Regions from separate parts of the Brevibacillus sp. 7WMA2 genome, predicted to be linked through region 4. Evidence: riboswitches for the same ligand, from Rfam matches in the RefSeq annotation. Region 4 holds a riboswitch; each other region holds the start of a gene.
What was found. Region 4 has a riboswitch for cobalamin ahead of cobJ (precorrin-3B C(17)-methyltransferase). Riboswitches for the same ligand answer to the same signal wherever they lie in the genome.
Positions count from the first base shown of each region.

Region 1 (8,085 bases), 1.6 Mb from region 4:
AAGCAATTACAGAAAATAACAGAACCCACACGGTAAATGTCTTGCCTGCAAACGAACTGACTCTCTCCACAAATCCCATCATAAAGCCCCCCTGTGATTTCTCTATCTATATTTGCTGCATAAGTGCATATATTTCTCGCATAGGCCTGAGTATATTTTGCTTAATGCTTGTTTCAAGCTTTTCTTTATCCCCAGTTTGTATCGCAAGAATAATGTCCTCATGTTCATGAATGGAAGCCTGATTCATTTCACACGGCTGCTTCAAAAATACATATTTAAAGCGACGAATATGATTTTGCAAAGAAACATGAAACTTGCTCAAATACGGATTATCGGCAACATCTGTTATTAGATTATGGAATTGCTCGTCATACTCCATCGCTTGGAAAGGCTGTTCTCTGGCAATCGCTCCTGCAAATTTTTCGTTCCATTCTTGCAATTGTTCGATATGCTGAGGCAAGATGTGCACAGAAGCAAATTCGGCTGCCAGTGCATGTAATGTTGCAAGTGTAGGATAAATTTTTAAGATATCTTCCTTCTCAAGACTGGTCACTCTCGTCTCTTTCCCTGGTTGCATATGGACCAATCCCTGTACTTCAAGTAATTGAAGAGCTTCTCTTACAGGTGTTCTACTCACGTTTAATGCTTCCGCCAGTTGAATGTCCACCAATTTTTCTCCTGGCTCTAGTGTCCCATCTATGATCCATCTTTGAATGTGAGAGAAGGCATGGTCTTTGGCTGACACTCGAATAGGTGCTACGTAATTACTAGGAATTGGCATGTCTTCCCTCCTTATTCAATATGTAATATATCGCATACAGCTTGTACATTCAACCGAATTTTCAATCTATTTACACTTCCAAATTATACAAAAGGACCGTAGCTGGGCTTTATCCCAACCACGGTCCTTTTCGTTAGCTTTCCTTTTACAAACTACATAATTTGGTTGTCGCTTGTATGCAGGGCTCGCTGGCCGCTATTAGCATCTCTTATTAGAATGAGGTATCCTTTACGCGCTCGTTCAAGAAATCAAAGTCTTGATCATGGAGCGGCTCCACTTTCCCTTTTTGATAACCGCTTCCTTTTGTGGAAAAGAAGTCATGCGTGCTCGTTTCTGTACGAATCCCGTTTAATACAACAGGGTGAACTTCTTCCTCATCAAAAATCGGTTCGAGCCCTAGGTTCATTAGAGCTTTATTTGCATTATAACGAATATACTTTTTCACTTCATGTGTTAACCCAATGGAATCATAGAGTGTCTCGGTATATTCTAATTCATTTTTGTATAGAGCTTGGAGAAGTTCATCAACAAACACTGTTGCTTGCTCCTGCTCAGCCTCTGTTAATCTAGCAAAAACCTCTTGGGCTAGCAAGCCGACAAATACACCATGCACACTTTCATCACGGATAATTAGCTTGATAATTTCACCGCTGGCAACCATTTTCCCTTGACCTGCTAAAAATAGTGGATAGAAGAATCCGGAATAAAACAGGAAGCTCTCTAAAAATACGGAAGCTACCATCGCTTTATACAGGCTCATATCGTCGCCATCTTTGATACCTCTGTAGATTTCATCAATAACTTCTGTTTTATACTGCAGATGTTTATCTTCTTTTACCCACTGGAAAATTTCATGAATCCGCTCAGAACTTGCTACTGTTGTAAAAATAGTGCTGTAGCTCTTCGCGTGAATCTCTTCCATCGCTGCCTGGAAAATTAGAATTGCTTTCTTTTGCTTCTCTTTAACATGCTGGGCAATCATGGGCATGCCAACATTTCCTTGTTCTGTATCAAGCAAGGTTAGCCCACCTAATACCTTCATGTACGTATCCCGTTCATTGTCCGTTAGATTCGTCCATGACTTTAAATCCTTCGAAATTGGAATCTCTGTATCTAGCCAGAACTGAGATGTATTTTGCGTCCATAGCATCTCGGTATACTGGGTTTCCGGTTCATTCCAGTTGACTGCTTCAAATTTAGACATTGCGATGCTCCTCTCTTATACGCTGCAACTAACGCATTCCTCAATGGTTTTTTTCTTTGTACGGGTATAATACAGCGTCTTTAAGCCCTTTTTCTGAGCATAGATATAATACATAGCCAAATCCCGTGTGGTTGCGTCATCTTTTACATACAGAATAGTAGAAATCGCCTGGTCGATATGCACCTGAACTTCTGCTACGAGATCAATCACATTAAACATGTTCATGTCATATGCTTCTTTGTAGTAGAAGAAATTGTCATCATCTAAGAACGGCATCGGATAAATCGTTTTGGAATCACCATATTCGCGTTCCTCGATACGCTGTGTAATAGGTGCAATAGATGCCGTAGAGGACTGTAGATAAGAGATCGAGCCCGTTGGAGCAATTGCCAAACGATAGGCATGGTAAAGTCCGTGGGTTTGTACCTCATCCTGCAAGCGAGCCCAATCTTCCTTCGTAGGAATATGGTGACCTTCGAACAATTGCTGAACCTTTTCGGTTTTTGGTGAATAATCGTGCTGCTGATAACGTTCGAAATAGCTACCGGATGCATATTCACTGTGCTCGAAATCTTGGAAAGTAATTCCTCGCTCTTTTGCAATTAGCATAGAACGTTCTAATGAATAAAAATTTAAGATCATAAAGAATGTACGCGAGAAGTCAATCGCTTCTTTTGACTCATAAGGAATCTTATTTTTAGCCAAGTATCCGTGTAGATTCATAGCTCCCAAGCCAACAGAATGAAGCTCTCGGTTTGCCTTTGCCACAGATGGAACGATCGAAATATTTGTACGGTCACTCACCTCTGTCAGAGCATCCATTGCTAGATGAATCGTGTCTCGCATTCTCTTATTCGCCATTACATTTACAATGTTAAGCGAGCCAAGGTTGCACGAGATATCGCGGTTAATAACATCCTCCACCCCATAATCATTAATGGTGGAAACTTCACTAAGCTGAGCGATTTCACTGCACAGATTAGAAAATTTAACTCGGCCAATCTCTTTTAATGCGTGATATTCATTAACATTATCAACATACATAATATATGGGTAACCAGATTCCATCTGGATTTGAGCTAATTTCATGATCAGATCACGTGCGCCGATTTTTTTCTTACGTACACGCGGGTTATTGACCAGCTCGTCGTACATGCTGGTGATGTCCATATCGTCTAAGTGCTGCCCGTACTCTTTGAACACAGTATGAGGATAGAATAAGTACATGTCTTTATCTTTTTCTACTAGCTCAAAGAATTTATTAGGTGTAACAACGCCAAGTGATAAGGTTTTAATTCTGATTTTCTCATCGCTGTTTATTTTTTTGGTATCTAAAAATTCTTGAATGTCGGCATGGAAAATATTGAGATAAACAACCCCACTACCATCGCGTTGACCAAGCTGATTTGCATATGAGAACGCATCCTCAAACAGCTTCATTACAGGAAGAACCCCACTTGCTTTACCATCTAGTCCTTTGATTTGCTCGCCAGCGGCACGGATTTTGCTCAGGTTCAAGCTTACACCGCCGCCAATTTTGCTTAGTTGCAAAGCGGAATTAATAGAGAACCCAATCGAATTCATTGAATCATCTACCTCAAGCAAGAAACAGCTAACTAGCTCCCCGCGACGTTTTTTACCTGCATTCAAGAAGGTAGGAGTAGCAGGCTGATATTCTTGTGAGATTAACAGGTCTGCATATTGCAATGCTTTTTCGCTATCCCCTTTTGCTAGGAACAAGGAAACTACAGCAATTCGATCCTCGTAACGTTCAAGGAATTTGCTTCCATCGTTCGTTTTCATCGCATAATTATTATAAAACTTGAATGCACTCATGAAGGATGGGAAGCGGAATTTTTTATCATATACATAGCGATAGACCCGTTCGATATCGGCAAATTCATAGCCTTCAAACACTTCAGCTTCATAGTAGTCATTTTCAATTAAGTAGTTAATCTTCTCACGTAAGTTATGGAAAAAGACCGTATTCTGATTTACGAAATCAACGAAATAGCTCTTCGCTGCCTCTAAATCTTTATGAAACTGAAATTTCCCGTCTTTCTTCACCATAATTTCGTTGTTCAACGTGATCCATTGTGGTAGTTGCGTGGACAAAGTGAAATACCTCCTGCTTAAAAGTTTCTACATCTCGTTTGGTACCGCTCAATTCAAATTTCATGACCAATGGTACATTGTATTGTTCGGCTATCTGGTCAGCTGCAAGTCCGTAGCGAGTCCCCCAATTCATGTTCCCGCTAGTTGCAACTCCCTTCATCCATTGAGAGTGTTGCGTTAGAAATTGTCGTGTCGTTTCAGGAACTTGTCCAAATCCCGTTGTATATGTAATCAGAATGAAAGGTTCGTTTATGACGATATCATCGGAAATTTGTATACAGCGAAAATCTAGTTTTTGGACAAAGCGTTTCACATTTCCTGTTTTGGAATCATATACGATCAGCATCGATACACCCCCCTTTCATGTATAAAGGACATAAGATGGTAGCCAAGCTGACTGCTGATAAATGCCGCTTTTTGCCAACATAAAAAGCTCATCCCTTCATGGGTGAGCTTTAAAACGGCACAACAAAGAAAAAATAGCAAAGCAAATAGCCGCTACTATTTAATCCCCGTACCGTTTCAACTTCCCACTCCCCGAAGATGCGAAACTAAGAGAATGGGCAGGTCTACTGACTTGTGTTTCACTTTACTTTGAGCCCTTCCCATATAAGTCGCCTGAGACATGCTTATACAGTGGTTTTGCTCATTTCATCCACACTTACAGTTGCGGGGACAGCTCTGGAATTTCACCAGATTCCCTATTAAGTCGCAAAATGACACCTAATTCTCGGCGGTAAAGTAACTTTTTATCAGTATGTAGTATATAACATTCATATGAGACACTAAATGTAGTCTTGTCACCTAGCATACAATGTTTCTATCAAAAGAGCAAGATACAAAATGCCTACGAGTTAAAAATACAACTCGACTCATAAATAGACAGAAAAACAAGCTAGATTTCATGCAAAACTGCCTCTTTTATATGTTTTTCCTGCTCATAATTACACTCCTATTCTTGTATAACAGAGCATCAGCTTAGACTGTTACCGCATTCCTAGTAACGTAACTATTACTGGGAAACTCATAACTAGACCTCGACAACCAGGCGTAGCGGCTAACACAATTAACCATATTTAGCTTGTTTCATAAGAACGAATGTTCTATACTTAAGTAAGCTATCTACATCCCTTACAGATATATCATTGTACCAGTATAAAGTCATTTTGATAACATGTTTATATGTATTTATTTTAATAGACGAAGTTGAGCAAAGGATGGTGGTCATTCTCATGTCTATTACAAAACAACGGGATTCCTTGCAACTCCTTGAGAAAATCCCTTCTTTTCCTTGGTTTGTTGAAAAATATGTGGATCACAAAAGATCAAAGCGCGCTTCGGTCTCCACTTTACTCGGCTACCTACGTGATTTTGAGTTCTTTTTTCGTTGGCTAATGGCAGAGGGACTTTCCACCGCCCAGGAAATGAGCGAAATTACACTCGATGAATTAGGGGGACTACGTAAAGAAACCGTCGAAGCCTATCTTCTCTACTTACAGGACTCTCACTTATTTGAGCGTTCGCTGCTATTAACAAAACCCACTAAAAGTGCAAAAAAGGAATACAGTGATTTGACAATATCTCGCAAGCTTTCAAGTTTAAAATCCCTGTTTTACTATTTATCTGCCCTCTCAGAGGATGAACACGGCGAATCTTACTTGAAGCGAAACGTCATGGCAAAAATTGAGTTACATGTAGAAGAGGTTACACCGCTTGCTCGTGCAAACGCTATCCGCTCTAAGATTTTAATAGATGACCAAATCCAAAAGTTTGTCGATTTTGTATATCATGGCTACTTAGATTTTTGTGATACCAAGAAAAAGCTACATTTTCACTATCGAAATCGGGATCGCGATGTAGCCATTATCGCACTAATCCTTTCTGGCGGATTCCGTGTCTCTGAAATTGTTAATTTGAACCTTCAAAATGTGGTCTTGGAAAAAAATCAGGTCTTAATGATTCGAAAAGGCAAAAAAGAGGATGCTCCATTCTTCAGTGATTGGGGTAAGGAATATTTGCTTCGTTATTTGAATACACGCCAAAAGTATCAGCCGCCTGCTCATGAGGACGCTTTATTTCTCACGGTATCGCCTACGAATCCAATCGGACACCGCATCGATCTACGTTCCGTTCAAAAATTAGTAAAAAAATATGGAAGTGCATTCGGAATGCCAGACATCTCTGTACATAAATTACGTCACAGCTTTGCTACCCAATTTTTGCGCTTAAACCCTGATCCTCATCAGCTTCAAGCTCAATTAGGACATTCCAAAATAGATACGACGATGCAATACGCCCATGTACTCGATGATGCGTTGAGTCAAGCAGTCAATCGAACAACCAGTAAATTGTAAGGAAACGCCCTTCTTCGTTACATGGAAATACCTACAACATCAAAGCTACACCCAATCTTATTCGTTACACGATCCTCCCGTTATGCTAAGACATACAAAAAAACAGGCAGCATCCTTCTCATTGAAAGATAGCTGCCTACTCCTATTTACGTACTATGCTGGGTTCAATCTATTCTTCCCCTTGCATGGCGTACCACGTTTCATAGAGCTGTTTGATCTCTTGTTCTTGTGCTTCTAGTTGATTCTGGTAGTGAACTAACTGAACATAGTCATCCTTAGCTTGCTCCATTTCTCGCTGCCACTCCATACATTGCTCCTCTTTTCGAGCGATCTCTGCTTCCAATTGCTGAAGCTTATATGCATTCACTTTAGAAACTTTCGCTTTAGGGAGAGAATTGCATTGTACCAACTTCTCATTCTCTGTTTGATTTGTTTGAAGTACCATATCTACCGTTTCAGTCTGGTCACATCGTCCCTTTTGTTCCCGATCAGTATGACTCTGCGTTTTGTCTTGTATCCCTTTTACAATCCTGTCTTTTTGCTTATCCACTCCTATTGTATGATTGTGAACGAATTGGTGCTTTCTGCGCTTTTCTCTCGCTTCCTCATAAGTTCCTTCATAATGGATTAGACGCTGATTATCAATCCAGCAGACGCCATCTACCATTTTTTGCAAGAAATACCGATCATGAGATACGACGAGAAGTGAACCTTGATAATGAAGCAGGGCCGCCTCTACTGTTTCTCTCGCTTCAATATCTAAATGGTTTGTAGGCTCATCTAGTATAAATAAATTGATGTCTTGATGCATTAACTGTGCCAGCCTTAGTCGCATCCTCTCCCCACCACTGAGCTGACCCACTTTTTTAAAAACTTGCTCTCCATAAAACAAAAAACCTGCCAGAATATGCCGTGCTTGTGCTTCTGTTACAATGGCGATCTCTCGAAACGCATCAATCACACGCCGATTGGGATCTCCTTCTAAAGCCTGTTGTGATAAATAACCGATCTTTACTTGGCTTCCAAGTGCTATCGTACCTGCATCCGGTTCTAGCTCCCCTAAAATCATTTTAAGGAGCGTAGATTTTCCGCTGCCATTGGAACCAAGCAAAGCTTTCCGCTCCCCATATCGCAAAGTAAAATCCGCTTCTTGTAAGAGACACACATTCCCAAAGGATTTCGTCACATCATTCATTCTTATTACGTCTTGACCGCTTCTATCTGCCCTGCGAAAAAACAAATCCATTTTGTCAGCTTCAAGACGCGGACGTTCGATTTTTTCCATACGTTCCAAAGCCTTCTCCATACTTTTGGCTCGGCGATGAAAGGAATCATTGGGAGGATTCGCTTGGTTTCCCCATTCTCTTAGCCGCTTAATTGCTTCTTTCATTTTCTTGATTTTCTTTTGCTGTTCTTGATAATCCGCGAATTGCCGTAGGAGACGCTCCTCCTTTTCCTGTACATATTGACTATAATTCCCTTGATATGTTTGCAACTCTCCACTATCCACTTCCCATATACTTTTGGCCACTGCATCCAAGAAATAACGATCATGAGAAATGAGTAAAATAGTCCCAGGATATTCACGTAAGAATTGCTCTAACCATTCCATTGATTCTACATCCAAATGG
Region 1 is NZ_CP048799.1:1,308,888-1,316,972, forward strand. It holds gene GOP56_RS04960 (bile acid:sodium symporter family protein) at 1-79, opposite strand, end outside; gene GOP56_RS04965 (GntR family transcriptional regulator) at 107-781, opposite strand; gene nrdF (class 1b ribonucleoside-diphosphate reductase subunit beta) at 993-1,985, opposite strand; gene nrdE (class 1b ribonucleoside-diphosphate reductase subunit alpha) at 2,001-4,055, opposite strand; gene nrdI (class Ib ribonucleoside-diphosphate reductase assembly flavoprotein NrdI) at 4,021-4,446, opposite strand; cobalamin riboswitch at 4,645-4,842, opposite strand; gene xerS (tyrosine recombinase XerS) at 5,333-6,454, shown strand; gene abc-f (ribosomal protection-like ABC-F family protein) at 6,624-8,085, opposite strand, start outside.
Region 1: linked by a shared signal. The riboswitch ahead of nrdI (class Ib ribonucleoside-diphosphate reductase assembly flavoprotein NrdI) and the one ahead of cobJ (precorrin-3B C(17)-methyltransferase) in region 4 are both predicted to bind cobalamin.

Region 2 (8,085 bases), 2.1 Mb from region 4:
TTCTGCTAAAAGCTGTAAGATTTGTACCTGAGTAAGAGCATCTAAAGCGCTTACAGCCTCATCAAGTATAATCAGCTTCGGTCTTAGTGCAATCGCTCTAGCGATATTGATTCTCTGTAATTGCCCTCCGCTGAACTGGTGTGGATATTTATCCATATCTTCCGGATCTAAGCCTACGATCTCCAAAAGCTCCTGTACTTTCTGTCTTTCTTGAGTATCTGTTCGTTGTTCGTAATTTCGTAAGGGTTCAGCGATAATCTCTCTAATCGTTAATCGTGGATTTACAGCGCTATAACAATCCTGAAAGACAACCTGTAAATCCCGCCGTACCTCTCTTAATTCTTTTTCTTTTAGACGATAAAGGTCCTTTCCCTGAAACCAGACCTCTCCCTGATCAGGTTTTTCAAGTCCCAAAATAATTTTGCCAAGAGTGCTCTTTCCTGCTCCGCTTTCTCCCACTAGTCCTAAACATATCCCTTCTTCCAGAGTGAAAGAGACATCTTTAACAGCTTCTACCGTTTTCCCCTTCCTCCAAACAGAATTTCCTAGTGAATATGTTTTCTTTATGTTTGTAAGCGTAAGCAGACTCACTCTTCATTCAGCCACCTTTATCGTAATTTTACACATCGTACCAGATGATCTTGTTCATATTCTTTCCATTCAAGCTTTTTCGTTGCACAGATGTGGTCTGCATTCTCGCATCGGTCTAAGAACGGGCAGATATCCTCTCTATTTAACTGTTTAGGGAGTGACATGCTAACACGGTTAATCCCCTTCCTCCTGCTCGTTACTCCAAGTCTGGCTTGTAACAGGACACGGGTATAGGGGTGCATCGGGCGATTAAATAATGTAGATGCCGGTGCCTTTTCAACAATATAGCCAGCATACATGACAGCTACTTCATCAGCTAGCTGAGCAATGACCCCCAAATCGTGTGAAACTAATAAAATACCTGTATTATATTCTTTTCTTATATGATCCAACTGCCTCAAAATCTGAAGTTGATTCGTCGCATCGAGGGCTGTCGTTGGCTCGTCCGCGATAAGAATCGTGGGCTGTAAAGACATCGTGATTGCAATCATCACACGCTGGAGCATACCGCCGCTTAACTGAAATGGATATTGCTTCAATACATTCTCTGGATTTGGCAAGTCCATTTTTTCCAGATGCTCCAAAGCTATTTTCTGTGCTTGTCGCTTGGTAATAGGCAGATGAGTTCTAAGTGTTTCTATAAAATGTCTGCCAATTGTACGTACAGGATTAAAGGCAGTCATCGGATTTTGCATAATAAAAGCGATCTCGCTACCGCGTATTTTTCTTACCTCTTCTTCTGAACAGGTTAGCAAATCTTTATTGCGAAATGTGATGCTCCCTTCTACCACCTTTGCCTGTTCAGGCAAAAGATGTAATAAAGACAGGCATGTCATCGTTTTACCTGATCCGCTTTCTCCAACCAGTCCAAACACTTTTCCAGCCTCTATTTCAAAGCTTACCTCATTGACAGTCTGAGTCACCCCATGCGGTGTTGATACAACTATATGTAAATTGTTAACAGTTAAAATGGGGTGCTGTGCCATCCTCTGATCCTCCCTTCTATTTTCTTTTTAGGTCTAAGGCATCCCTCAAGGCTTCTCCGAACAGGTTGAAAGCGATCACGACAAGTAAGATCATCATCCCTGGATACAGCATCAAGGAAGGGTTATTTCTAAAAAACGGTTTACTGTCATTGATCATCATTCCCCACTCCGCTCCTGGCGGCTGTATGCCAAGACCCAGAAATGAGAGACCAGAAATAGCTAAAACAACTCCTCCAATGTCCATAAAAGCTAAAACGACCACCTGCGATATAATGGTGGGTAAGATATGCTTTAGAACAATGACCAGCTTTGGTGTTCCGCACACTTTTGCTGCTAAGATAAAGGGTTGCTCCTTCACACTAAGAACCATTCCTCGAATGATTCGCGCATAAAACACCCATTGGACAAGCACCATGGCAAAAATCATATTCCCCAGACCGGGCCCGAGGATTCCAATCAAAGCTAATGACAGAAGCAAGCTTGGAAAAGCCATGAAAATATCACAAATTCGCATGAACAGATAATCAACCCAACCACCTCTATAGCCTGCAAAAATCCCAACTGGAAGACTAATTAGCATGGTAAATCCCATGACAAAAAAAGCTGTCCCCAGTGAGGTTCGTGTTCCAAAGATCAGTCGAGACCATATACATCTGCCTAAATGATCTGTCCCTAACGGAAACTTCGAGGAAGGGCCTTGTAGCTTTTGCGTGATATCAACTAGATTCGGATCATTTGGAGACAAAAAAGGAGCAAACAGTGCTAAGAGTATCATGAGGATGATAATCATGCTGCAAATGATCATGAGCTTTTGTGACAGTAGCTTTTGTGACAGTAGCTTTTGCTTCAATTTTTTCAACACGCTTATTGCTCTCCTTCCCATTTTATCCGGGGATCTAGGAAAGCATATGCAATATCCACAAGGAGATTGCAGACGACAAAGATCACACCCATAAACAATAAACAGCTCTGAATCATCGGATAATCACGGTGTAAAATAGAAGTGACAAACAAGGAGCCCATACCAGGCCATGCAAAGACGGTCTCAACAATAACGGCTCCGCTTAGCATGTTTCCAATGCTCATGCCAAGTCCAGTTAACACAGGTAATAAGGATTTTTTAAACACATGTCTACCAATGATTAGACTTTCTCGCAGCCCTCGCGCTCTCGCATACACGACAAATGGCTCATTCAAGTTTTCTAGCATACTGGTGCGAAGCAAGCGCATGTACGTACCTATATAAGGAAAAGCCAATGTCAGGGCCGGAAGCACTAGATGGGCAAAAGTTCCTCTTCCCAATACGGGAAATAAATCTAACTTTACCGATAAAAAATAGATGAATAGAAATCCGAGCCAAAAAGCAGGCATCGAGACGCTTACAAAGGCAAGCATCCTGCTAACCTGATCAATTAATTTTCCCTTGTAAAGGGCAGAAATCATTCCTAAAGGTAAACTAATAAAAACAATCAGGAGTAATGAAGCACATGCAAGTTGCAGCGTTGGGGAGAAATGGAGAATAATTTCATCCCATATAGATTTCTTCGACACATAAGAAACCCCTAAATCCAATTGAACCACTTTTCCTAACCAATTTACATACTGGATATACAGGGGCTTGTCCAGCCCTAGCTCTGCTCGAAGGGAAGCCACTGCCTCATCTGTTGGAGGAATATGTGACGCCCTCAAGTAAGCTACGGCCGGATCCCCAGGGGTTAAGTGGAGCAGAATAAAAGTGATCAGAGAAATTCCCAATAATATTGGCAGTAAACTTGTGAGACGTTTAACAATAAACCAACCCATTTACTACTCCTTTGCCGTTTTTACATAACCCCACTTCACTTCATATCAATGGTAGTGAAAGGAACTTCGTATTCTTGAGGCAAGAAATGAACCCCGCTCAGATTTTTATGATAGACCGCTATATTAGATTGATAAGATATTGGTAAGTAAGCAGCCTGTTCGTGCAATGTTGTTAAAATATCTGTATAAAGCATCTTTCTGTGTGCTTCGTCTGTACTTACTAATACTTCCTTGATTTTTTTATCTAATTCTTTCTTGCCTGGTAGCCCTGATAGAGCTTTGTAATCCGGACTGCCACCTTCCGAAGGTGTTGTGATAGCAGATAAGTAGGAATGTGGATCAAACGGAACACCCCAGCTTGCCGTAAATAATAAATCAAAGCTGCCTTCATTGGCTGTGGCCCAAAAATCCTCTTCTTCCTTACTTGTCAGCTTCATATCTATCCCTAATTTTCTAAACTCGCCTTGGGTATATTCGGCAATCGCCTTCTGGATGTTGTCTGAGCTAATAAACATTAGCTCCAATTGTAGCGTTTTTCCAGCCTTCTCTCGAAATGGTTTGCCATTTACTTGTTTCCAGCCCGCTTCATCCAACAATTGTTTTGCTTTTTCTTCATCGTGTTCATACGGTTTTACATCAATCTTCGTATATGGAATGGTAGGTGCAAATAACGTATCAGCTTTTCTTTCTGTGCCGTAAAAGATATGATCGATGACAGCCTGCTTATCAAAGGCATGCTGGATAGCTAGACGTAAGTTACGCTCTTTAAGAGCTTCTCTGTTCGTATTAAAGAGTAACGCCCTTGTAGCCGTAGGTTCTGATAATTTGGTTTCATATTTTCCCGATTCCTTCAGAAACCGGAACGAATCCTGGCTTATGACTCCGTTCCCAAAAATCAAATCAATGTCCTTCTTCTCAAAAGCGAGAACTCTCGATTCACCGTCAGGTATGACTTTAACAATCACCTTATCGACTTTCGGTTTCTCGCCCCAATACTTCTCGTTTCTTGTAAAGACAGCCCTTTCATTTTTCTTATATTCGCTTAGTACCCATGGACCTGTCCCAATCTGTGACTTGAGCCCGTCTTTAAATGTGTTTTGGCTATCAGGAAAGGCAGCTTCTCCTACAAATCGTAAAGGTCTGATGTACGTAAGCTCCTGAAGAGTAGGGTAATATGGCTTGTTCAAAATTAATTTAAACGTAAAATCGTCCACTACCTCAGTACTTTTAATTTGATTTATTAATTCCATCCATTCATGTTGGGGAGCATTAGCTAAAACCGTATCGAAATTTTTCTTCACGATTGTAGCATTAAACGGCGATCCATCCGAAAATGTAACATCTTTTCTTAGATGAAACACGTATTCTTTTCCATCCTTCGATACATCCCAGCTTTGGGCCAGCCACGGTTTAAGCTCCCCGCCTTCACCGTAGTAAACGAGAGATTCATATACCATAGCTTGTGAGAACCATTGATTCGGAAAATAGGTATGAGGATTTACGTCTCCGATATCTCCAGACCAGGAAAACGTAAGAACTTTTGAACTATCTTGAGTTGCTCTATTTTCTCCTTCTTTTGTTGTGTTACCACAGCCAGCGATAATGATTGTTAGCAGCGCTACTAGTCCAACAAAAGAAGTAATAAATGCAGACCGTTTCAAATACATTTTTATCACCTTTTATATAATTTAATTATTCTAAAAATGTTAAAACACAAAAAAACATTACCAACCAGATTAAAAAGGTCAGAAATGCCTATCGTTTATGAACACATCACATCGGTCTTTTAGCATTCAAAACACCTCCCTATCTCCCCGTAGGTCTAACAGCATTTCTAGAATAGGCAGGTCTTCTGACTTGGGTTCATCATCTCCATGCGTCTTCCCAGATATGATCCAGTGACATATTTGCATAAGACTCCCCCTTACAGCGGCGGGACCGTGCCGGATTTACACCGGCTTCTCTTTTAAGTATCCGTTATGAAACAAATACACCTATTCCATTACCATATGTAGTTTTTCCTTGGAAATATTCACTTTATATCCTTATTTTGAAAGTAGGACAAAAAGTTTACCTAGAACAAATTATATTCGTTATTCCAAGTTTACGCTATATGAAATTAAAGCCCTTCTTTAATTCTGCTCATAAGATGGAACACTTTTGTCCAGAAAGGCTTAAGAGGATGCATCTAGGATCAGGCTCATATATAAAAAGCGCCAATTCCTCTACAGTAAAAAAACATTGCCACAGCATGTCCCATTAACAGCTTTAGCAATGTTTTCATAGAAATCACATACCATTGTAGCTTACAAACTCTCCGTTCGGCTTACGATAGCCGCGTGGACGTTGGCTTGAGAGCTTTTCTTTTCCGATAGTAATCATCATGACTGTTTCATATCCATCAGGAATTTCTAAAATTTCCTTAATAGCACCTGGATCAAATCCAATCATCGGACACGTATCCCAGCCTTTATCTTTCGCAGATAGCATGAATAGCATCGCAGAAAGGCTTGCATTACGAATGGCATCTTCCTTCATAAAGGATTCACCCTTACCCTCATATATCCCTGTAACAGTCTCAACGGTACGATCTAGCTCTTGTTTGCTCAAAATTCCGAGATGATGCATTCCCTCGTTTATTTTTTCCACCGCTTGATAAGCGTAACGATTGCCCAACACCAAAATGACCGCTGAAGCTGAATGCACCTTATACTGCTTGCAGGATTCATAAATTTTTTCTTTCAAGACTGGATCCGTTACGACAAGATAATGTGTATGCTGAAGATTAAAAGCAGAAGGAGCATATTTAGCCAAAGTAAAGATCTCTTCAAGCTCGGGTCGGGTAATTTCTACCCCTTCCATGAAATTATTTGCGGAACGTCGACTTTTCACTAGGCTTGTAAATTCACTCATGTAAACTCCCTCATTTCATGTATGTATCGAAATTGTTACAGGGGAGGAGAAAGAGCGTTTTCTCTACACTTACTCGCTCCCCTTGTTTTTTGTACCGAATTCATTCTGCTTTTCTTTGTCAGTTCTTTTCTAATCACACTTATTTAGACCTATAAAATAGCGGCATTGTTTTACGTTATCCCTCATTATCATACAATAGAGTACGTGAATCTGGATACCTTTCTTTTCAGGTCCGTCCTTAGGCAAAACTTATGCAAATAAAACATATGCACCTGGACCAATCAACGCAACGCCGATAGCTACCGCTAGCAATACCAGATTGTATTCCATACCGTTCTGAGTAATCCACAATCCATTTTTTCCATGTACAGTAAAGATAGCGATCAGCATAGTAACAGCGATTAATGCTCCACCTACCCAAGTAAACACACCAGATGCAAAGAGCAATCCTCCAACAATTTCACTGGCTCCTGCCATGAAAGCCATTAACAAGCCGGGTTTCATACCGATTGATTCTAACCAACCCGCTGTTCCCTTTAAGCCATGCCCACCAAACCATCCAAATAATTTCTGTGTACCATGACCAATAAATAAAAGTCCCACAACTAATCGAATAAGTAAAAGTCCTGCATTCATTTTCTTTTTCCTCCTCAGGAATATGTTTTGTTTTAAGTATCTTCAATTAAAGATATATGAGAAAGATGGATAATATGCTTCTTTTTATTATCGCATCTGTTTTCAGCTACTTATCTACAAAATTCATTTCGGCTGACTTCCCTAGCTTTTTTAACAAGGTGATGGTAATCTCTTTTTCTTCAGGAGACAGTCCACTCATTGCTTCTGCTAGCTTTTCTCGATGCTTTGGAAAAATCTCTTGGAGAAATTGCTCTCCTGCTTGTGTTAATTCCGCATAGATCACGCGTCGATCATTCGGACAGGGCTTACGAAGCAAATAACCTTTTTTTTCTAGCTTATCAACCACATAAGTAATATTTCCGCTAGAGATTAAAATCTTATCTCCAATTTGCTGTAGAGGCTGCCTGCCTTTGTGAAATAACAATTCTAGCACACCAAATTCAGTCGGATTTAATCCATATTCTCGAATATCCTTCTGAACATGAGCAGACGTCCAGTTAAAGGCGCGAGATAAGACAACGAACAAATGGAGAGATTGCTCTTGAGCTTTATTAACATCCGTAATCATGTCCGTTTGCTTTCCCTGTTTGTCCTGCATTTTCTTCTCTCCTTTCCTTTATTATTTTATCTTACCTTTTACAAAAAATAATTCAACATGTCTCACTTTTTAATATCTTAAATTTGAGATATATGAAGCATACCCTATTTTTTTTATGCTGTCAACTAGTAAACTAAAAAAATATGAAAATCAACAATGTGGCGGCTGAATCTGGTTATATCTGCATTACTACACAATCAAATTTTACTAACTGGAAGCCTTATCAGCTTTGGTTACAAACAGCTTTTGGACAAGAATCTCCTCTTTTTTTAGGCCATACATTAGCCTATATAATGGTTTTAAATCCTTTTCTGAATCGCACAGTGCTAGTATCTCTTCAGCCCATAGCAATGGCTTGCTCTTCATAAGTAAAGAGCAGAAGGTGTGTCCTTACCCTCGGCAATGCCACAAGCGAGGAAAAGCAATGCCAGTCTTCCAGCTCCCCTAGTTCTTTTGTTCTTTTGTTCTTTTGTTCTTTTGTTCTTTTGTTCTTTTGTTCTTTTGTTCTTTTGTTCTTTTTATATAGTCATTCTCTGTTACAACATCGCTAAACTCTTT
Region 2 is NZ_CP048799.1:1,843,895-1,851,979, forward strand. It holds gene nikE (nickel import ATP-binding protein NikE) at 1-591, opposite strand, end outside; gene GOP56_RS06840 (ABC transporter ATP-binding protein) at 609-1,577, opposite strand; gene nikC (nickel ABC transporter permease subunit NikC) at 1,594-2,439, opposite strand; gene nikB (nickel ABC transporter permease) at 2,442-3,380, opposite strand; gene nikA (nickel ABC transporter substrate-binding protein) at 3,416-5,047, opposite strand; cobalamin riboswitch at 5,205-5,393, opposite strand; gene GOP56_RS06860 (nitroreductase family protein) at 5,670-6,293, opposite strand; gene GOP56_RS06865 (DoxX family protein) at 6,543-6,929, opposite strand; gene GOP56_RS06870 (MarR family winged helix-turn-helix transcriptional regulator) at 7,036-7,527, opposite strand.
Region 2: linked by a shared signal. The riboswitch ahead of nikA (nickel ABC transporter substrate-binding protein) and the one ahead of cobJ (precorrin-3B C(17)-methyltransferase) in region 4 are both predicted to bind cobalamin.

Region 3 (8,085 bases), 990 kb from region 4:
CGCTTCTTCATCCATTGTTTTTTTGGTGGTTCCGTACGTGGTACAAAGTCTGCTGGAGTATTCCTCCATAATACGCGGGATATCAGCTTTTCTTTGTCTAAGAGGGGGGATATGAATAGGAATAACGTGAAGCCGATGATAGAGGTCCTCTCTAAATTCACCCCTTTTCACCAGTTCCCCTAAATTTTTATTCGTCGCTGTGATCAATCGAAAATCTACAAATACGGAAGATACACTGCCAATGCGTTCAATCTCTTTTTCCTGTAAAACCCTTAAAATCTTCACTTGAGTAGATAGCGGTAAATCACCAATTTCATCTAAAAATAAGGTACCCCTATGGGCAAGCTCAAATTTTCCAGGCTTTCCGTCCTTGTTTGCCCCTGTGAACGCTCCACCCATATAGCCAAATAGTTCTGATTCTAATAGATTATCTGGAATGGCTGCACAATTTACAGGGATAAAGGAACCTTCTCTGGTCATTCCCAGATCGTGAATGGCACGCGCAAACTGTTCCTTTCCAACCCCACTCTCTCCCGTCAGCAAAACAGGAGCTCTCGACATTGCAGCCTTCCTAGCCATTTGTTTTGCCTTCATAATAGCCGGACTTTCCCCAAGTATCTCCTCCATGGCAGCCGATGCAAAGGGCTTATCCTCTCCATTAGCTGGCTTGGTTCTCATCGACATGGCATGCAAAGACTTCTGGTACATCAGCAGTTCTTTGTTACGGATTGCCCCTTCGTATTTCTGATTCTTTGCATTTGTGATGTATAAAGGAAGCCTTTCGATATCCCGCATGGAAAAACTAGACGTTTCCGTATAAGAACGCTTGGATAGCAAAGGGGCTATGATACCATCTAAGCCGATTCCTTCCTCCAATCCCTGAACACAATCCTGCAATTTGATAACCCCAAGTAAACTCCCCTTTTCAATAACGGGAAGCTCCGTACTCTCTAATTGGACCATTCCTCGCATAACTTCTCTAATAGAGCTGTCTTTACGTACCATCCACTTATCTTTTTTCATCCAATTCAGGACGGAATAGCGGTCCACATTATTCATAGCTACCTTACTCCTTCCCCCTAATTTCATCCTGCCCAATTCGAAGGAACAGGGGTATTTCGTTCCTTATTCATTCATGGTGAAGAAAAAAGCGACTGGTTAGTATCTGCACGTACATGACCCGCAAAGAAACCCCTCATCGCTTTTTATCGTTTTATCCCGTGTTCTATTGTTCTTTGGTTAAAATCGTTTTCGCTATTTCCTTATCCAACGCTTCGAACTCTTCATATGAAATAGCTTCGTACAATTCACTTCTAGTCTGCATATTAGCTAGTTCACCTTTTTGGGTACCTTGTTCTTTCATCACTTGAAAAATACGCTCATATGCCTTAGCCGCCACTCTAAGCGACGTTACTGGATAAATAACCATGCGGTACCCCAGCTTAGCGAATTCCTCTGCTGTATAATAAGGAGTTTTCCCAAATTCAGTCATATTTGCTAGTAAAGGTGCCGATATACGCTGGGCAAACATACGAAACTCCTCCGCTGATTCTAGTGCTTCGGGAAATATGGCATCTGCCCCAGCCTCCACATAAGAACGTGCCCTTTCTATCGCCGCGTCCAAACCTTCTACTGACCTAGCATCAGTACGTGCGACAAGTACTAACGTTGGTGCTACCTTTTTAATTGCGATAATCTTCTGGACCATTTCTTCTGTCGTCACAAGCTTCTTGCCATTTAAATGTCCACATTTTTTGGGAAGCTGCTGATCCTCTAGTTGCACCGCGGCAACATTAGCCTCTAGCATTTCTCTAGCAGTCCGGGCAACATTAAGAATCCCGCCAAATCCTGTATCTATATCTACTAATACTGGTAAATCAGTTGCGCGTATCAATTCCTTTGCCCGTTGAGCTATCTCAGTAGACGTGACGATTCCTAGGTCTGGCAAACCACAACTGGCCGTGTAAGCTGCACCAGATAAATAGAGCGCTGAAAACCCCGCCCGCCTCGCCATAAGAGCCGCCATCGCATCGTGTGCGCCGGGAATTTGCAAAAGATCGGGAGCATTCATCAGTTCCCTGAATTTCTTTGCTAATTCAGCTTGTGATGACGGCTGATCGACAATCCAAGCCATTTCGTTTGCCCCTCTCTATAGTAAAAATAATTCGATAAATTCAGTAACGGCCATGCTGTTTACCCTTTCTGAATCCATGCAAGCTTCTTTTATTTTACGAACCTGCTTTTGTGAATAATGTGTACTTATATTTTCAACAAATTTTTCAATGACTTTAGGGATGGCTTCTCCCCTGCGGAAGCGGTGCCCTAATGGATATTCGCATTCTATTTGTTCAGAAGAAGACCCGTCTTTATAATGCACTTGAACAGCGTTTGCGATCGAGCGCTTACTCGGTTCCAAATAATCAATGCTGTACTGTTTATTTTCAACAACCACCATCTTATTACGTAAGATATCGATTCTTGGATCTGATGCTGCTAGGTCTTCATAATGGTCTGCTTTAATATCACCAAATAGCAAGCCGATAGCCGTAATATATTGCAAGCAATGATCCCGGTCTGCTGGATTATTCAATGGACCTACCTTATCAATGATTCGAATAGCTGATTCATGCGTTGTGATTGTAATGCTGTCAATCTCATCAAAACGAGCCATTACCTCCGGATGAAGCTTGATTGCGCATTCCGCGGCTGTTTGTGCATGAAATTCGGCTGGATAGGAGACTTTGAACAGCACATTCTCCATTACATAGGCATCCAAGGGTCGAGCTAGCTTTAACTCTTGTTTATTGAACAAAACATCCTGGAATCCCCAGCCTGGTGCAGTAAGAGCTGTTGGATATCCCATTTCTCCCTTTAAGGCCATCATAGCTAGCTGAACACCTCGGCTAGTTGCATCGCCAGCAGCCCAGGATTTACGTGATCCTGTATTCGGAGCATGCCTATATGTCCGTAAACTGCTATTATCAAGCCAAGCATTTGATAATGCGTTGTTTATTTCTTCCCGGGTTCCTCCTAGCATCTGTGCTACCACTGCTGTTGTTGCAATTTTAACAAACAATACATGATCAAGCCCGACTCGATTCAAGCTGTTTTCTAATGCCAGCACTCCCTGAATTTCATGTGCTTTAATCATCGACTCCAGCACTTGATGCATCGTTAATGGCTGTTTCCCCTCCGCGATACGTACACGGCTTATATAATCAGCAACAGCTAAAATTCCGCCCAGATTATCTGATGGATGTCCCCATTCTGCCGCCAGCCACGTGTCATTGTAATCTAGCCAACGAATGATACAACCAATATTAAAAGCGCCTCTCACTGGGTCAAGAACAAAGGATGTACCTGGCACCCTACATCCATTGGGAACAACTGTCCCCGGAACAATAGGTCCAAGCAGCTTCGTGCAATCAGGATAGCTTAATGCCAAAATTCCACATCCAAGTGTATCCAGCAGGACATATCTAGCAGTCTCAAATGCTTCCAAGCTCGTAATCCTCTTATGTAAAACATAATCTGTAATTTGCTCGATCAGCTCATCCGTTTTGTTTATCTCCATATTTTTTAACAAAGTATCCTTCCCTTTCTATTTAAAATTATTTATCATGGTACGTGATGTTGGTCAGAACATCATGTAGGCGTTGCTGGCTTCACATAAAATTCCCAATCCTACCTCAAAGAACATGCCGCTCGCCTACATATTTTACACGTGGCCGGAATAGACGATTTTGTGCGTGCTGTTCAAGAACATGTGCGCAAATTCCTGCTGTTCTCGCAGCGAAAAAGATAGGTGTATACAATGGAATAGGAATCCCAAGCATCCAATACACAGGCGCTGCATAGTAGTCCAAATTCGGGTAAAGTCCCTTTTCCCTCTCCATAATCCTCTCACCGGCTTCACACATGTGGTATAAAAGATCGTCTCCTTTTATATGACATAGCTGCTGTAAGGCTCCTTTCATCATTGTCGCTCTCGGGTCCATTTTTTTCATATAGACCCGGTGACCAAATCCCATTATCTTTTCTTTGTTGGACAGCTTGGTACACAGCATCTCCTCGAACTTGGAAATTGTCCCTGCCTTTAGCAATAAGTGCATAACAGCCTCATTTGCTCCCCCATGAAGACTACCCTTCAAGGAAGCAACCGCCCCCGTCAAAGCTCCGTACAAATCCGATTGCGTAGAAGCGATGACCCTTGCTGTAAACGTGGAATTCGGCATCTCATGCTCGCTGTACAAAAGCAGAGACAGATCAAATATTTTTTCCTCAATCGGCGATGGCTTTCTCCCGGTGACCATATAGAAGAAGTTAGCACTATACGGTAAATTTTTGTCCGGATGGATCGGCTCGGTTTTGGTCAGAATCCGATAACTATTAGCCACTATGCTAGGAACTTGACCTAATAACCGATAAGCCCGCTCCTTATTAACAAGCATGGAGCGATCGTCAATTCGATGATCATACCCTCCCAGAACGGAAATTCCTGTTCGCAGGCCATCCATAGCGTGTGTCTGCTCAGGCAACAGCTTTAAAACCTCAAACACCGCACTAGGCAATTCATCTCGCTCTAGCATGCTTCTTTCCAAAGAGTTTTTCTCTGCCTGATCGGGAAGCCGTCCCTCCAGTAAAAGATGAATAATATCGACATAGCTAACGGATTTAGAAAGCTCAATCAGATCGTAACCCCGAATCACGATTTCCTCTTGTATGGTATCAAGGTAGGAAATGCTTGTTTCTGTAGCCACCACACCGTCTAGCCCAGGAGAAAATTTTTCAAGCTCGTTCATTCTTCTTCCTCCATTCCAAATAACTGTTCTTTGGTTAGCTTGTAGGCTTTTTCAAGGTTGCGATAGTAATCTGTTTTGACTTCCTCTGTAACGTCTTGTCGCTTGATTTCATTCCCTAATAGACCATAGATGACTTCTAGCGAATTAGGACTTTCTATACTTAGATTGTTCATGATTGCTGTGTTGAAATAATTTCTAAAGTACCCTATTGTCCCAAACAAAAAATCCCTCCTAGACTTCAAAGCAGCGCAACACGCAAAAAAACAACTTCCTAAAAGAAAGTTGTTGTTAATGGGCGAAAGCGAAAAACTCAAATAAACATGTAAAAATCTTAAAATACCACATGTTTCATCGCTCGCACGTAACACCTCCTATCCTCGTAGGAACTGATGTGTGTGCTAAAACAGGCAGGTCTCCTGGCTCATGATCATCGCGATTCGAACCTTCCCATTTTCATTTGAATGAAAACAGTGGCATTTTTTCGAATAGCTCTCATTTACAGTTGCGGGACAGCGTCGGATTCTAACCGAACTTCCCTTTTAAGCAAATAACGAAGGTTATCTGCACCTGTTTCTACACATATTTGATTTTCAGCTTAAACATAACAAATAGTCTAAAAAATTACAATTATTAATTTTATATCTGTAGTGACTTTATTGCTTTGATATCATCATGTTGAACTTATTGTACATGTATATACGCTCTCTAAACAAAAAATAACCAATAGCGGCTTCATGTTCTGTTTAGCAATAAACGAATGAATGTAAAATCATAAGTCCTCATATCCTAAAAACAGGATAAAAACCCAATATATTGAACAAGAATATCCCGCTATCTTATAATCAAATGAAATACCATAATTAGGTAAATAAAGGAGGGTATTTCTTGAAGAGTAAACAACTATCGAAAAAGAAAATATGGTGGTATAGCATAAGTATCATTGTTGCTGCTATATTACTTCTCCTCATGTGGGCAGTAATTCGGAATTGGAACATTATTCACGTGCTGAATAAGGATAAGCTTAGCTATAATTTTCAGAGCATGGACAATATTTTTCCAAGTCGCGCTATAGAAGCATCGCAGCCTGTTTTCCATTTTGATACATTACAAAAAGAGTTGCCCCAAACTTATACATACAAAGATCAAACATTAGCTATTGAAGACTTTTTGCAACGAACAAAGACGAATGGATTACTAGTGCTCAAGGATGATAAGATCGTGAAGGAATTCTATCAAAATGGTATAAATGAACAAACAAGGTTTACTTCTTGGTCAGTGGCTAAGTCATTTATCTCTGCACTTGTTGGTATCGCTCTTGATGAAGGATTCATTAAAAATGTAAATGATCCGATCACCCACTATGTCCCAGAATTGAAGGGCAGCGGCTATGATGGTGTACCGATTAAGGATATTCTGCGAATGGCTTCTGGAGTTAGCTTTGATGAAGACTATGACGCCACCTTCTCAGATATAAACATGATGATGTATAAGACATTTCTATTCGATAAATCGATTAATGATTATGCCCTGGGGCTACAATCTCAGCGGCCATCCGGAACCTTTCAGCATTATATCAGCATTGATACACAGGTTCTCGGCATGCTGATCAGTAAGGTTACGGGCAATCCTCCGTCCCAATATTTACAGGAGAAAATTTGGGGGCCTCTTGGAATGGAATCTAATGCTTACTGGAGTACCGATCGCCTTGGCACAGAGCTATCCTTTATGGGTCTAAACGCAACCATTAGGGATTATGCTAAGTTTGGAAGCTTATATCTTCATGAAGGAGTTTGGAACGGAAAACAAATCATTTCAAAAAAGTGGGTGCAAGAGTCCACACAGATAGAAAAGCCTCAGCCTAATCACGACCCTAAGGGAGTGTTAGGCTACCAATACCAATGGTGGGAGGCTGATCCCGCAGATGGTTCCTACAGCGCAATTGGAGTCTATGGACAATTCATCTATGTTAATCCAAAGGCCAACGTAGTAATCGTCAAAACCAGCGCTGACCCTGATTACGGTAGAGCTGATTATCATGATGAAAATTTTGCTGTGTTTCAATCGATCGCGAATCATTTTAGTAAATAAACTTCATTTGCTTCCGCATACTGACGGCACGATTCTCAGCTAGCTGATTTCTTTACTACCCAATCTCTAGCTACTAGCAAATGTGGTTGAACAGAGATCCCCGACTATGAGTAAGACACTCTTTTCTCTTAGATGCGAAAAGAGTGTCTTTGTCTTACCTACCAGCTATTTCGTTTCACGATGAAGAGTATATTTTTTTAGACGAGGGGAATATTTCTTTAGCTCTAGGCGTTCGGGATTATTTCTTTTATTTTTTGTTGTAATGTAGGTACGATCTCCAGATTCTGTGCATTGCAGGATAACTGTTACTCTCATTGGTTAAATCCTCCTGATCATTTCTATTTATTCATCCTGGCTACTAAGTGTCTCGACAATAACATCACTTGTTGGCAATGGATCTTTCAACGTATTCCAGTCTGCATGCAGCTCTTCATTTGTTAAAAGGCAAGCATCTAAAGACCGGATGATATTGCCTTGATCCAGATTAAATCCAATACATACAAGCTCATTGATACGATCTCCGAATTGAGGGTCCCATTCTTCAGCCCATTCAGGGTCTTCCGCCAGTATCTGCTGCTTCTCTTCTTCGGGTAAAGCCGACACCCAATAGCCCGCTGACTCCAATTGAATCGATGGACCTGCCTGACTAATCGTCAAAGCTATGTCATTACGGGTAGCAACCCATAGGAAACCCTTTGCTCTCACTACATCTTCAGGCCAATCCTGAAGCCTTTTATATAATCTCTCAGGGTGAAACGGAATTCTTCGGCGATAGACAAAAGAGGAGATTCCGTATTCTTCCGTCTCTGGCGTATGGCTTGGCTTTTGTAATTCTTGTAACCATCCAGCCGATTGGCTTGCTTTTTCAAAATCGAACAGCCCTGTATGAAGAATTTCTTTAGGATCGACCTTGCCATAGGAGCTTCGAATGAATTTTGCCGTTGGCTGAAGCTTACGAAGAATTTGCTCCAAATGCTGTACATCCTGTTCTTTAACCATGTCACATTTATTTACGATTAAAACATCACAAAACTCAATTTGGTCAATTAGCAATTCGACGATTTCACGCGTGTCTGTTTCATCCACTGCATGGCCGCGCTCCAATAAGCTTTCTCCTGAGGAAAAATCATGCCAAAAACGGTTCGCGTCCACTACCGTCACCATTGTATCCAGCCGGCACATACGCGAAAGATCT
Region 3 is NZ_CP048799.1:4,064,430-4,072,514, reverse strand. It holds gene GOP56_RS17345 (sigma 54-interacting transcriptional regulator) at 1-1,059, opposite strand, end outside; gene prpB (methylisocitrate lyase) at 1,226-2,134, opposite strand; gene prpD (2-methylcitrate dehydratase) at 2,150-3,574, opposite strand; gene mmgD (citrate synthase) at 3,690-4,802, opposite strand; gene GOP56_RS17325 (hypothetical protein) at 4,799-5,023, opposite strand; cobalamin riboswitch at 5,191-5,388, opposite strand; gene GOP56_RS17320 (serine hydrolase domain-containing protein) at 5,688-6,890, shown strand; gene rpmG (50S ribosomal protein L33) at 7,056-7,205, opposite strand; gene GOP56_RS17310 (GTP-binding protein) at 7,233-8,085, opposite strand, start outside.
Region 3: linked by a shared signal. The riboswitch ahead of GOP56_RS17325 (hypothetical protein) and the one ahead of cobJ (precorrin-3B C(17)-methyltransferase) in region 4 are both predicted to bind cobalamin.

Region 4 (8,085 bases):
GCTACCTCCGCCAAAAATTCAAAATCAACAGAAGATCCCTTGGAATGCACCATCATTGCTCCCTGAGCAACCTTAGACAGTTTTCCCATCATTCCAACCATGGAAATGTGGGTAAATCCTTGCTTTTTACCAATAAGGGCACTAAAGCCCACGAAATCTCCCATTTGAATAAACGATTCTTCTGGCCAATCCGGATACTGTTCCATCGCTGTTTTTTCGCTGCGCCCACCTGTTGTAATGGCAATAGCCTGGCAGTTGCTTGCCTTCGCTACTTGAATAGCTTGAGCTACCGATGCTTTGTAAGCAGCAGTTGAAAATGGTACGACCGTTCCTCGGGTCCCCAAAATGGAGATACCTCCAACGATTCCTAACCGTCCATTCAGCGTTTTCTTAGCAATCTCTTCTCCATTCGGCACTGAAATGACAACGCTGACTCCACGATCTTCTATTTCATATTCATCTAAAAGCTCTTGGACAACGCCCTTAATCATTTTTCGTGGAACAGGATTAATAGCTGCTTCACCTACCGGAATCGGCAATCCGGGCTTTGTAACTCTACCGACACCTATTCCGCCATCCAAATGAATACCGCTATCTGCATGCCAAGAAACACGTGACAAAATTAGGGCCTTATGGGTGGCATCTGGATCATCTCCACCATCCTTGATGATACCAGTCTCCACCCAATTTTCTCCTCGTTCCTGAGATACCATTTGAAACGTGACCCGATCCTTATTAGGCAAAAGAATTTCCACCTCCGAAACTTCTTCCCCGCTAAGTAAGGCTAGCAGGGAAGCTTTCGTGGCGGCGGTAGCGTTGGAACCTGTTGTATATCCGTGACGAAGTGGCTTCTCATTTTCTGCCTCCGCTACCTTTGCATTAGTCATGCACGCTCGCTCCGTTCTGTTGCTAGAATGGACAACGCATTAACCGCGGCAACAGCAACTGGGCTACCACCTTTGCGATCCAAGTTCGTGATAAATGGAATATCTAACTTCGCTAATTCCTCTTTGGATTCAGCTGCAGATACAAACCCAACTGGTACGCCAATAACCAATGAAGGGTTTGCCTTACCCTCTTTCACAAGACGAATCAATTCAAGCAGTGCAGTAGGAGCATTCCCAATCGCGTAGATACCACCTTTAATTTGGCTCGTAGCTTTGCGAATAGAGATAATAGCACGAGTTGTATTCTCGGCTTTCGCTTCTTGCATGACATCAGCATCAGAAATATAAACATGCACATCTCCACCAAACGCCTTTAGACGCGGCTTACTGATGCCTACTTGAACCATTTGAACATCTGCAATAATTGGTTCACCGGCTTGAATAGCGCGAATGCCCGCTTCTACTGCATCAGGATGAAACTTCATGCTACGCCCTAAATCAAAGTCGGCTGTTGCGTGGATGACGCGTTGCACCACACGATACTGATCATCCGTAAAAGGATGTGGACCTAGCTCCTCTGTAATCATTTCAAAACTTTTTGATTCAATTTCTTGTGGTTGAATCGTGATTGGTTTAAACTCCGTATGAAATTGCGATGACATATGATTTCTCCCCTCTTTGGTTCCGTTATTTTTTAGACCGTAGCCTGTGTTCGTAACGCTTTCAAAACGCTCTCAAATGTGTGATGCGTCTCTCCATACACGAGTTTCGGTCTGTCGATCATAATGGTATAGATGCCAAGCTCTAGGGCTGCCGCTAGCTTCTCGTCTACAGCGCCTACCTTACCGCTTTCTTTTGTAATCATTGTAGTAACACCATATTGTGTATACAAAGCGGCATTCAATTCTTTAGAGAAAGGACCTTGCATGGCAATAATATTTTTTTGCTCTACGCCTAACTCTTCACATTTTTCCATATTGTCTTTACGTGGCAGCATTCGTGCAATCAAACGAATCTCGGGATCACCTAGCAAATGCTTCGTAAACGTCCCAAGCGTTTTGCTTCCTGTGGTTAGCATCACTACGCCTTTTCTTTGTTTTGCTTCCAATGCTGCTTGTTCATAATTTTCCACTATGAGCACATTAGGATGGTCAACATAACTACGGGTCTCCCTTTCATACCGGATGTAAGGAAGCTGTAATTCTTCTGCGCAAGCCATCGCATTTTTAGATGCTTCTTCTGCAAAAGGATGACTTGCATCCACAATGGTTGTAGCCTTCTGTTCCTTGGCTAAGGCAATCATATCCGCTAGTGGTAGTCTTCCTACTCGCGTCGTAATTCCCTCGTCCTCCAAGCTTTTAGCGGCAGAATCGGTAACAACCGTTGCCAGTAGATTAACACCAGTAGACTTCAAAAGGACAGCCAATTCGCGTGCATCACTTGTCCCTGCCAAAAACAGGATCATACACGTACCCCCCGTTTATCATCAGCTTCTGTAGCCTGAGACTCCTTGCTACAGGCTGTTTGCCCATCTTGGGTTACAGGGGTATGGCTATGTCCGTTTGCATGGTGATGATCATGATGGTGATCATGGTCGTGATGGTGGTCATGGTCATGGTCGTGATGGTGGTCATGGTCATGGTCGTGATCATGGTCATGGTCGTGATGATGATCGAATACAGCGAGTTTTCTAAATTGACAAAGATCGCAGTTGGCTAATGCCCGTCCCTGTAATGCTTCTATAGAACGATCTACTACAATTTGTTCTAGCAGTTCATGGAAGCCTAATGCCTCGCTCATCGAGGCATGTATATCAGGGAAGTCCTGATGAAACTGTTGTAAGTTTTCTTCTAGACGTTTTAACAGGATACCCGTAAATAACAAATAAGGAAGGACATAAATCTGCTTAGCTCCCTGTCTTACACAACGGACTAACCCTTCTTCCACTGTCGGATAGGTAACGCCCATGTACGCCACTTCAACGTTACCTACCCCTGTGCTCTCCCATAACAAGCGGGCTATTTTACAAAGATCGCTGTTTGCATCTGAATCACTGCTACCACGACCTACTAAAAGAATGGCACTATCCTTGTTAGCCGGTTCTAGTGGAGTATAGGAAGTTGTATTTTGTAAGCGATCCCGCAAAATTTGCACCATATCCTCATGCACACCTATGGGGCGCCCATAACGAAAATCTACATGGGGATATTTCGCCTTAGCCTCGTCTATTTCATGCGGGATATGCAGTTTAGCATGGGCTGCTTGAAACAGCATTAAAGGTACCATTGCTACAGTGGTAGCTCCACGTTCTACTATTTTTTGCACACCCTGCATAATGGTTGGTCTGGTTAACTCCAAGAAACAAGTCTCATACAGTGTCACGTCTGTTTGTTCCTGTAACAATTCAGTAACTCGCTGTGTAAACTGTAGAAGATGCTCATTTCCCTCGGCATCTCTGCTACCATGACCGATAAAAAGTATTCCGTTCAAAAAATTCCCCCCCTTAATCTCCACACGGTTCTTCGATCTGCAATGGAGCTACGAATTCCTGATAGCGGTATTCAAGTACCTGCCCTGTACGTTTAAAGAATTTATGGAATCGTTCCTCGATATGACCTTTTGTCTTATACTCATCCACAATCCGTTCTACAAGTCCAATAATCTGTTCTTCTGGAATTCCCTCAGCTATACGTTGTCCAGGATGAGCGTTACGTCCGATACGCTTGCCACCTAAAAACACATCATATGCGCCACGTCGGTATACAAGACCAATGTCCTCCATAACTGCACCATAGCAAGCCATTCCGCAGCCGTTAAAGCCAATTTTTAAATCCTTTGGCACAGCTAGACCATCTAATCGTCTACCTAATTCCTCAGCTACAGGGATCGATTCATCCTTTTCTAAATCACAAAAATCACAAGCTTTCACCTGCGCACTAGCCCCGATCGGAAACAATTGAAAGCCAACTGCTCTTAATTGTTGCGTGACCTGCTCTGGATCTACCTGCGGTAAGCGAAGAATAATTTGATGCTCAATGCTGTACATCATTTCTCCGCCATCCTTGGTCAAATCGGCCAATAGACGCATTTGTTCAGAGGTAAAATTCTTACGAGCTACACCAGGCGAAACGCCTAGCTCTAAAATATCAACAACTCCGCTAAACGGGCGAGGTGGTGGAGTGATACCCTGATTTAACTCTAAGGCTGTCTTTTCATTAACGCACGCAAGCGCTTCCATCGCTAATTGAAAGGCCTTTACCGCTTGTTTAGGAGCTTGAAAGCTCTCTGTCTCTGCCTGAAAAGAATTCTGTTCTACTTCCCTTGAGAATTGCCTGGGATTTGAAAGGGCTTCCATCGCCGCTGATGGTGCGGAATCAGAAACCTGAGCTTCTTGTATTGTAGCCTGCGGTGAAGTCGCTACAGCCACTTCTTGCACAGAAGATGACTCAGATACCGGATTTCCACTCTGAGGCTGGCTGTGAAGCGCCCAAGGCTCTGCCTTCTCCTGCAAGCGTTCATGAGGTTTTAACGGTTGATCCATGCGATTTAACGTATATTTACGTTGATATCCGCGCGGAGTAATAATTTTTTGGTCGTAAACAAAGGTAGTCGAGTTTCCGATGATTACTGTTGTCAGCATTCCAATGTCATGCTGTAGCATGTCTGCAAGTGTTGTAATTACAACATGTTCTCGATCTCTATAGGCGCTCTTTACGATTCCTACTGGCGTTTCAGGAGAACGATATTTTAATAATATTTGTTGTGTTTCTACAATTTGTCGTGTACGGCGACCACTGCGCGGGTTATAAAGCGCAATGACAAAATCAGCAGAAGCAGCTGCTTCTACACGCTTAGCAATCGTTTCCCACGGTGTAAGATGGTCACTCAAGCTGATTGTGCAAGCGTCATGCATAATTGGAGCACCCAATAAAGACGCGCAAGACTGAATGGATGAAATTCCAGGTACAACCTCTACCTTCACCCCAGTAGATTCTGTCCAGCCTTTTTCGACTAGGACTTCATAAACTAGTCCGGCCATGCCGTATACCCCAGCATCCCCACTAGAAATAACGCCAACAACTTGACCTAACTCAGCCAATCTTACCGCTTCTTGAGCACGGCTAACCTCTTCTGTCATCCCAGTACGCACGACACTTTTGTCTGAAATAAGCTCTCGAATTAAATCTACATAAGTGTTGTAGCCAATTATCACTTCGCATTCTAGGATAGCCTCTTTTGCCCGATGCGTAATGTGATCATGATGTCCTGGTCCAAAGCCAATTAGTAGAATTTTTCCTTTCTCCATCTACTCCAAGCCCCCTATCCTTATTTGCAATCAACCTTACATTTTTATACAATAAAAAAAACAGCGCTTCCCCGTCTGACTTACGTGAGAAGTGCTGTTATGATGAGCTTGTTATTTTTTTGAAAGGAATATTCCCTTCTGTAGCAAAACTGCTCTCATAACACCTCCCCATCTGCCGTAGGTCTGACGGTGTTGTTAGAATAAAGAGGGTAGCCTGACTCTTGGAATATTCTGCTCCTTTTCGTCTTCTGAAAATTTATAATATCCAGTGACAAAAACGGGCTCTCCAATTACAGTGGCGGGACCGTGTTGGATTTTCACCAACTTCCCCATGTGAATCGTTTCTCATGTAACAATTCCTTTATTCCCAAGCTTATGTGATTACTTCTATCATAATCCAATTTGCATTTTATTGTCCATACTTTTCTGTCTAGCCCACACGGGACTGGACAAGAGGTGAAAGAAGATCGTATACTGACATACTATTAGAAATCTTCTATTTTTATGCATAGAGGAAAATATATTTGAATATACAGTATCATAATTAACATATTATAGAAAGGTTGTTAAAACATGTCCCTCTTACACACCTTACAACAACGTCAAGCTATACGCGCCTACGATGGTCGCCCTGTAGAAAAAGAAAAGATTGAGCAACTTCTAGAAGCAGCTATATTAGCACCCAATGATCGCTTGCGAGAGCCTTGGCACTTCTATGTCATTCAAGGCGCTGCTAAGGAACGGTTTAACCAGCTAGCTCAGGATTTCTTGCTTGAACGCTTTCCTACCAAACCTCATTTAGTAGAAGAGTCCATGAAGAATGTTCTGGCCACCCCTCTCATTATAGTCGCTACATCCCAAATCATAGAAGGCGACGAAGCTTCTTCGCTTGATAATGATTATGCTGTAAGCTGCGCTATTCATTCGATGTGGCTGATGGCTTTTGAGCTAGGTCTAGGTTTTGTATGGCGTACACGTGGTGTAGGTTTAGCTAGGGATGAACGTCTCAAAGCCTTCTTGTCCCTATCTGATCAAGAAAAAGTAATTGGTTCCTTATTTATTGGCTATCCAACTGATGAAGCCACACCTCGAACTGCTCGAAAGCCTATCACTCAAAAAACAACCTGGGTCGAGTAAACTTTGGCATATTTCGAACGGTTACAAAAAGGTTACATTTTTCCCCGCTTTGTTGTAACATTTCCCTCACCTGCTACGTATTATTTTTATAGTAGGTGATGATACATATGACAAACCACATGACTTTTGCCATACTGGTGGGCTTGTGTGCGACAGCGGGACTTTTTTTATTTCGACGCGCTGTGACGAGTGGGGATCGACAGCAAGGCGGATTCTGGATTAATGGTCTAGCTATCGCTATTGCAACTTTGCTGGTTTTATTCTCAAGCGCTATCGTCGTGTTCTTATTGGTTACGATTCTCTGGACAGTCGGCACTCTATTTCCTATGTTTGTCGACAAATCTGATTTCTGGACACTCGTTTCCTTTGCAGTCGTCTCCTTTTTCATGTTAATGCTGTACGAACTAATTCTTGAACCAGTCCTTTTATACATAATGCAAAGACTACATATCTCAAGAAATTGGAAATTGATACCTGAAATTTTAGCAACGACCTTCATTTTTTATCTCGTGAATACCACATGGATTCCTGGTGTCTTGTTAACACCATTAACTCCCTTATTTGTTGGCATATTAGCTGTAACAGTCGATTATTTTTTAGAGCGCATCATGGGTGAGAGAAGGTAAAAATGTAGACACGACAAAAAGCACCTCTTAGTTTGCGAATCTCGCGACATGACAGGAGGTGCTTTTTATCTGTCTTTTCCTCGTACAAAAAGGCGTTTCTGCAAGCATACAGAAACGCTTTCAACTCTGTTCTTCCATTCTTTTTTTATATGTATGTTCTCCCGTTATACAGCAGATGCACTTAGCGTGTCGTCCCTGTTTTTCCCTGTTTCTTCTGCTGTAAGCGGTATTGAGTAGGTGTACAACCTGTTTCTTTCTGAAAAACAGCGGCAAAATAGGCACTATTACGAAAACCTACTCTGCTTGCAATCATGGAAACATTTCGATCTGTTTCTAGTAGTTGCTTCTTCGCTTCATCTATTCGGATGCGCGTTAAATATTTCCCTGGCGTTATCTTCATACAACGAGAAAAACAACGCTGCAAATAAAAAGGACTCACATAGAGACGTGACGCCATTTCACGCAGAGTTACGGGTTGGTTATAGCAATCGTGAATCATCTCTAGCAAACGGGTCGCCGCATCTTCTTCCGCTGATTTCCAGGTTGGTTCAGATGGTCTACAACGCTTGCAAGGACGAAAACCTGCAGCAATGGCATCGGACGCCGCATAATAAATCTTCACATGCTCTCTTTTGGGTGTCCTTGATTTGCATGACGGCTTGCAAAAAATACCCGTCGTGCTAAGGCCATAAAAGAATAGTTGATCATAATTTGGATCGCATTCTACTATCGCCTTCCAGAACTCCTCTTTCATCCACGATCCCTCCTAGCCTTCAATCCTCAGTATAACGTAATGTTTTTACTTCTAGTAAGCAACTGGGAATGAAAGAGCAAAATTTCGATAGTTTTTTCTTAATTTCACAATTATGTAACTTTTTCCATAATAAAAAACCATACCTTTTCACGTTCTTTCGAATATTTTTTTGTAACAAACCGCTTTTATTTTCACTAATATTAAAAAAAGCCAAGAGAGGAAGTAGCTCCCTTCTCTTCGCTTTTTTATAAACTACTTTATTATGTACGTCGATAAGCGCCCGCATTCTGCTGAAACAATTGAGGTGCCCCATTTGCTAGTAATGTAACGACCAAAGCCGTAATCACATACTCAGGTATCAGATAAGTTGCATTA
Region 4 is NZ_CP048799.1:5,051,055-5,059,139, reverse strand. It holds gene GOP56_RS21830 (cobalt-precorrin-5B (C(1))-methyltransferase) at 1-887, opposite strand, end outside; gene GOP56_RS21825 (precorrin-8X methylmutase) at 884-1,549, opposite strand; gene cobK (precorrin-6A reductase) at 1,582-2,352, opposite strand; gene GOP56_RS21815 (sirohydrochlorin chelatase) at 2,349-3,377, opposite strand; gene cobJ (precorrin-3B C(17)-methyltransferase) at 3,391-5,193, opposite strand; cobalamin riboswitch at 5,380-5,572, opposite strand; gene GOP56_RS21805 (nitroreductase family protein) at 5,767-6,330, shown strand; gene GOP56_RS21800 (hypothetical protein) at 6,438-6,956, shown strand; gene GOP56_RS21795 (bifunctional transcriptional activator/DNA repair enzyme AdaA) at 7,138-7,710, opposite strand; gene thiT (energy-coupled thiamine transporter ThiT) at 7,971-8,085, opposite strand, start outside.